2 linked regions of the Granulimonas faecalis genome follow. The protein of the gene in region 2 interacts with the protein of the main gene of each other region in a pairwise test. Links are inferred from orthologs where the notes say so. Each region holds a gene or a part of one and is shown on either strand. Other genes may lie near its edges. The genes, in order: OR600_RS05290 and recA.

Region 1 (3,348 bases), 120 kb from region 2 along the record:
CAGGAGGCGGTGAAGAGGGCCTGCGTCGTGGCGGCGGCCGGCGGCCACGGCATGCTTATGGTGGGGCCGCCGGGGACCGGCAAGACCATGGTCGCCCGGCGCATGGCCACCGTCCTGCCGCCCCTGGAGGGGGAGGAGCTCATCGAGGCGGCCGTGATCCACTCGGCGGCGGGCCTCGACGCCTCCGGCATCCTCGCCGGCGAGCGGCCGTTCCGCGCGCCGCACCACACGGTGTCGTGCGCCGGGCTCGTGGGCGGGGGCCGCCCGGTGGGGCCAGGCGAGGTGTCGCTCGCCCACTGCGGGGTGCTCTTCCTCGACGAGCTCCCGGAGTTCGCCGGCAACGTGCTCCAGACCCTGCGGCAGCCGCTGGAGGACAAGCGCGTGGTGCTCGTGCGGGCCGACGGCACCTACCGGTTCCCGGCCGACTTCCAGCTCGTGGCCGCGGCCAACCCGTGCCCCTGCGGGCACCTGGGGGACCGCGGCCGGGAGTGCACGTGCTCGGCGGCCCAGGTGCAGCGCTACCAGGCCCGGGTGGGCGGCCCCCTCATGGACCGCATCGACATCGTGTGCGACGTCGCGAGGCCGAGGCCGGGCTCCATCATCCGCGGCGAGGAGGGCATGGGCTCGGCCGAGATGCGCGACCAGGTGCTGGCGGCCCGGGAGTTCGCCTCCTGGCGCCGCTCCCAGGGCGTGGGCGACGGCCCCGTGTCGTCCCTCGGGCTCGACGAGGCGGCGTCCGGGCGCCTCGACCTCCTCGCCCGCACCGCGTCGCTCGGCGGCCGCGCCGTCACGCGGATCGCACGGGTGGCGCGCACCGTGGCCGACATCGAGGAGAGCCGGGCGGTCACGGCGCGGCACGTCGCCGAGGCCTCGCTCTGGCGTCAGAGGGAGGTGGCCTGACATGGCCGACATGACGGCGGGGTTCGAGCTCGTTCCCGGCGACGATCTGTGGCCGCCCCTGGTGGGGGAGGGGTCCGGCATCGACCGCATCTACGGCCGCGGCGACCCCTCCGTGCTCTCGACGCCCTGCATATCGGTGGTGGGGGCCCGACGCGGGACGCCCTACGGCCTGGCCGTGGCCTCGCTGGCGGGCCGCGTGGCCGCCGAGGCCGGGCTCACGGTGGTGTCCGGCGGGGCCATGGGGGTGGACGCCGCCGCGGCGCGGGCGGCGCTCGCGGCGGGCGGCCGCACCGTGGTGTGCGCCGGCACCGGGGCCGACCTCGTGTACCCTGCGAGCAGCCGCGACGTCTTCGAGGGGGCGACCGCCCAGGGAGGGGCGGTCGTCGCCCTCGCCCCCTGGGGGACCGGGCCGAGCCGGTGGACCTTTCCGAGGAGGAACCGCCTCATCGCCGCCCTCTCGCCCGTGCTCGTGGTGACCGAGGCCGGGCTGCCCTCCGGCACCTTCTCCACGGCCGACGCCGCCGTGGAGCTCGGGCGCACGGTCTACGCCGCGCCGGGATCCATGTTCTCGCCGTCGTCGAGGGGCACCAACCTGCTCATCTCCCAGGGGGCCACCATGATCGTGGACGAGGAGTCGCTGGAGATGTCCATCTCCATGGACTACGGGGTCCTGAGGAGCCCTCGCATGCGCACGGCCAAGGACCGGGGCAGGCTCTACTCGGCCCTCGTGGGCCAGGCCATGCGGCCGGACGACCTGGCGGCGGCCCTCGGGAAGGGTGTGCTCGAGGTCATGCGCCTCCTCGCCGACTACGAGGCGGAGGGACTCGTCCGCAGGCTGCCCGACGGCCGCTACAGCCCCACGGAGGCGGCGCTTCTCGACGAGGTCTGAGGGGCGGTACGGGGTATGCTTGGACGACGGCGGAACGGGGGGGCGGAGCGCCCGGGGAGGGGGACACGTGGAGAAGGTCACCGTGATCGGCGGCGGTCTGGCGGGCAGCGAGTGCGCCCTGGCCCTGACGGCCCGCGGCGTCCCGGTCCGCCTCGTGGAGCAGCGCCCCGGCGGGGACGCCCCGGCGCACCACACCGACGGCCTCGCCGAGCTCGTGTGTTCCAACTCCCTCAAGTCGACGAACCCCGAGAGCGCCGCGGGCATCCTCAAGGGCGAGCTCCACACCCTGGGCTCGCGCCTCCTGCCCCTGGCGGAGGCGTGCGCCGTGCCCGCCGGCGGCGCCCTGGCCGTGGACAGGGCCGCCTTCTCCCGCTCGGTCACCGAGGCCGTGGGGTCCGAGCCGCTCATCGAGCTCGTCCGCGAGGAGGCGACGTTCATCCCCGACGGCCCCGTGGTGGTGGCCGCGGGGCCGCTCTGCTCCGACGCGCTCTTCTCCGCGGTCTCCGACCTTCTGGAGGCCCACGGGACCCCGGGCTCGCTCTCGTTCTTCGACGCGGCGGCCCCCATCGTCGACGCCTCCACCATCGACCGGTCCGTGGTCTTCACGCAGTCGCGCTACGGCGCGGAGGGGGAGGGCGACTACCTCAACTGCCCCCTGGACCGCGGTGAGTACGAGGCCTTCGTGGAGGCCCTCGTGGGTGCGAGGCGCGTCGTGCAGAAGGACTTCGAGCAGCGCGACCTCTTCCGGGCCTGCCAGCCGGCCGAGGAGGTGGCCCGCACCGGCGTGGACTCGCTGCGCTACGGTGCCATGAAGCCCGTGGGTCTCGTGGACCCGCGCACGGGCTCGCGCCCCTGGGCGGCCCTCCAGCTGCGCGCCGAGAACGCCGAGCGGAGCGCCTACAACCTCGTGGGCTTCCAGACGAACCTCGCCTGGCCCGAGCAGCGCCGCGTCTTCTCCATGGTGCCGGGGCTCGAGAACGCCGAGTTCTTCCGCTACGGCGTCATGCACCGCAACACCTTCATCGACGCGCCCCGGGCCCTGGACCGCACCTTCCGCGTGCCCGGCACCCGGGTGCGCTTCGCCGGCCAGATCTGCGGGACCGAGGGCTACGTGGAGGCCGTGGCGTCGGGGCTCCTGGCGGCCCTCAACACCTACGCCGACCTCGCGGGGGCCCCGGCCGTCGACCTGCCCCGCACGGGCGCCCTCGGCTCGCTCGTGGCCTACGCCACGGACCCGGCCACGGTCGACTACCAGCCCATGCACGTGAACTTCGGCCTCGTGCCGCCCCTCGATGGGCCACGGCGCAAGAAGCGCGAGCGCTACGCCGCCTATGCCGCGCGGGCGCGGGCGGACCTCGACGCCTGGGTCGCCGGGCGCCCCGACCTGTTCCCCGGGGCGGCGCGGCCGTGAGCGCGGGCTGGGAGGGGAGGCTGGGGGACTTCCTGCACTTCCTCGCCACGGTGAGGAACCTCTCGCCCAACACGGTGCGCTCCTACCGCTGCGACCTCGAGGGCTTTCTCTCGTGGTGCGACCGCACCGGCACCGACCCGGCGGCGCT
Region 2 (2,824 bases):
CTTCAGGTAAAGCTCGTAATCAGAGAGACCGCCTTGCGGCGGGTGCCGAGGAAACGGCCGTTCTGGCCGGGGCCAGGGATGCCTCCAATAAGGACCTGTCGTGCAAATAGGAACCTATGAATATGCAAAATCCCAGCATGGCGTACCGGGACGGACGCTTCAACAGCTCTTGTATCTTACGGGAAGACGCAGGGTAAGTAAAGGTTCGCGGACTGCGCGGCACCGGGCACCGCTATTCATCGCCGTCCTCGAGGAGCCGTGCGGCGCAGCGCTTGGCCACGTCGTAGGAGTACCCGCGGCCCACGAGGTAGCGGACCGTCTTCTCGTAGGGGTTCCTCGCCGGCACGCTGCGGCGCGAGACGAGCTCCCAGGCGCGGTCGAGCTCGGACTCCCCCTCGAGGAAGTCGTCGGGCCAGCCGGCCACCGTGGAAGCGTCGACGCCGCGGCGGGAGAGCTCCTGCTCGATGCGGCGCAGCCCCCACCCGGAGTAGACCTTCGACCTGATGAACGCATCGGCGAACCGCGCGTCGTCGAGCAGGCGCCCCTCCCGGGCCCGGGCGCAGACGTCGTCGACGACGGCCCGTGGGTACCCTGCACGGAGCAGCCTGTCGGCCGCCTCCTTGGAGGAGTAGTCCCGGCGGTCCACCATGGACGTGAGCCGCTTGGCGCAGCAGGTGGTGGAGGCGGCGGCAACGAGACGGTCCATGCCGCCACCCCCCAGGGTGACGGAGGCGTCCTCCCGTACGGCCTTGACCACGGCCCGGGCGACGGCGACGGGCACCTGCAGGGCCTCGTCGTCGCCACCGCCCGGGCGCAGGCGCGCCTTGGGCGCGGGGCCCGAGAACCCGGAGCCCGCGCCCTTGGGCGGGAACGTGACGGTCCACAGGGAGCCGTCTCCCCCCGCGAGCTCCACGGTCTCGCCGCGGGGGGCCTCCGGCCCCGACGACGCGCCGAACCTCATCAGGCGTCGGTGGCCGGCGTGCCGTCGGCCAGCTCGTCCTCGAATTCGAGGCCGCAGGCGATGCGGACCTTGTGGTCGATCTCGTCGAAGAGGTCGGGGTTGGAGCGCAGGAACTCCTTGGCGGCCTCGCGGCCCTGGCCGAGCCGCTCGCCCTGGTAGGTGTACCAGGCGCCGGACTTGTCGACCACCTCGTAGTCCACCGCCATGTCGAGCGTGGAGCCCTCCTTGGAGATGCCGGTGCCGTACATGATGTCGAACTCGGCCTGCTGGAAAGGCGGGGCCACCTTGTTCTTGACCACCTTGACGCGGACGCGGCTGCCCACGAGCTCGCCGTCCTTCTTGATGCCGTCCACCTTGCGGATGTCCATGCGCACCGAGGAGAAGAACTTGAGCGCGCGGCCGCCCGTGGTGGTCTCGGGGCTGCCGAACATGACGCCGATCTTCTCGCGGAGCTGGTTGATGAAGATGCAGGTGGTCTTGGACTTGGCGAGGGACCCGGCGAGCTTGCGGAGCGCCTGGCTCATGAGGCGGGCCTGGAGGCCCACCGTGGTGTCGCCGATCTCGCCTTCGATCTCGGCGCGGGGCACGAGGGCCGCCACGGAGTCGATGACGATGACGTCGATGGCGCTGGAGCGCACGAGCATGTCGCAGATCTCGAGCGCCTGCTCGCCGGTGTCGGGCTGGGAGATGAGGACGTCGTCGATGTCCACGCCGATGCGGGCGGCATAGCCGGGGTCGAGGGCGTGCTCGGCGTCGATGAAGGCCACGACGCCGCCCATGGCCTGGGCCTCCGCCAGGATCTCGAGCGAGAGGGTCGTCTTGCCCGAGGACTCGGGGCCGTAGATCTCCACGATGCGGCCGCGGGGCACGCCGCCGATGCCGAGGGCGGCGTCGAGCGCGATGCAGCCCGTGGGGATGGCCTCCACCTCGAGGTCGCTGCCGCCGTCGCCGAAGCGCATGATGGCGCCGGAGCCGAACTTCTTGCGGATCTCGGCCGTGGTGGCGTCCACCACCTTGTCGCGCTCCTCGCCGGTGGTGCGCTCGGCCACGGTCTTCGTGGATTCCTTCTTCTTGGCCATGGTGCTCCTCTCGTCTCTTTTCTGCCCGGAATGCTAGAAGAACATCTGTTCTATGTCAATCCGACGCCACCATGGAACCAGACGGCCCCGACGGCGCGCCGACCGGTTTCCGACCGCTGTCCGACCGCGGCGGTCGGAGGGGCCTCCGCGCGCGGCGTCGCCGCAGGTGGGGACGGTGGCCCCATGGCACGGCCCGCAGTGGTGCCGTGACCTCTCCCTCAATCCTCCACAAGTGCCGAGAGGTGCATGGCCAGGGCACAGGCCACTGCCTTGAGGCGAACCCCCGCACGGTCGCCAGAGAAGTGGCGGAGCATGGCCCTCTCCCCCTCGGGGCCCGAGAGGCAGAGCCACACGGTGCCCACGGGCTTGCCCGGGACCGCGCCGCCGGGGCCGGCGATGCCGGAGATGGAGACGCAGGCGTCGGCGCCGAGGCACCTCCGGGCCCCCGCAGCCATCTCGCGGACGCAGCGCTCGGAGACGGCGCCCGCCTCGGCGAGGGTGGTCGCCGAGACCCCGAGGACGGACTCCTTGACCGAACAGGCGTAGCTGACCACGGAGCCGATGAGCACCTCCGACGATCCGGCCTGGGACGTCACGGCACCGGACGCGAGGCCCCCGGTGCAGGACTCGGCGAAGCCGACGGTCCTTCCCGCCCCCGCCGCGGCGCGGACCAGCCCCCCCGCGAGGGCGCAGACCTCGTCCCATGTGGGGGCCTCCCCCGTCTGGAACCCGTCGGTGAGCGCGCGCTCCCATGTCAAGGCCATGGCGGCCCCCTCCCCTACGA

Evidence for each region.
Region 1: the proteins of recA (region 2) and OR600_RS05290 interact in binary tests that used the Bacillus subtilis proteins (3 or more experiments, as listed by UniProt). The link is inferred for Granulimonas faecalis from one-to-one orthologs.

Annotation. Positions count from the first base shown.
Region 1 is NZ_BQKC01000001.1:1,165,931-1,169,278, reverse strand. What follows is about bases 1-2,845. They hold OR600_RS05290 (DNA-processing protein DprA), read left to right. Parts: upstream 1-901; coding sequence 902-1,789; downstream 1,790-2,845. Other genes in these bases: trmFO (methylenetetrahydrofolate--tRNA-(uracil(54)-C(5))-methyltransferase (FADH(2)-oxidizing) TrmFO), read left to right, coding at 1,857-2,845; OR600_RS05295 (YifB family Mg chelatase-like AAA ATPase), read left to right, coding at 1-900. Outside these bases: more of trmFO, read left to right, coding at 2,846-3,200; OR600_RS05280 (tyrosine recombinase XerC), read left to right, coding at 3,197-3,348. UniProt on the Bacillus subtilis protein: Protein that helps load RecA onto ssDNA during transformation. Binds cooperatively to circular ssDNA, is able to bridge different segments of DNA. Favors the loading of RecA onto SsbA- or SsbB-coated ssDNA and formation of RecA-DNA filaments.
Region 2 is NZ_BQKC01000001.1:1,048,304-1,051,127, reverse strand. It holds recA (recombinase RecA), read right to left. Parts: upstream 2,041-2,824; coding sequence 961-2,040; downstream 1-960. Other genes in the region: pgsA (CDP-diacylglycerol--glycerol-3-phosphate 3-phosphatidyltransferase), read right to left, coding at 2,819-2,824; OR600_RS04765 (CinA family protein), read right to left, coding at 2,259-2,804; OR600_RS04775 (regulatory protein RecX), read right to left, coding at 233-961. UniProt on the Bacillus subtilis protein: Multifunctional protein involved in homologous recombination, DNA repair and competence.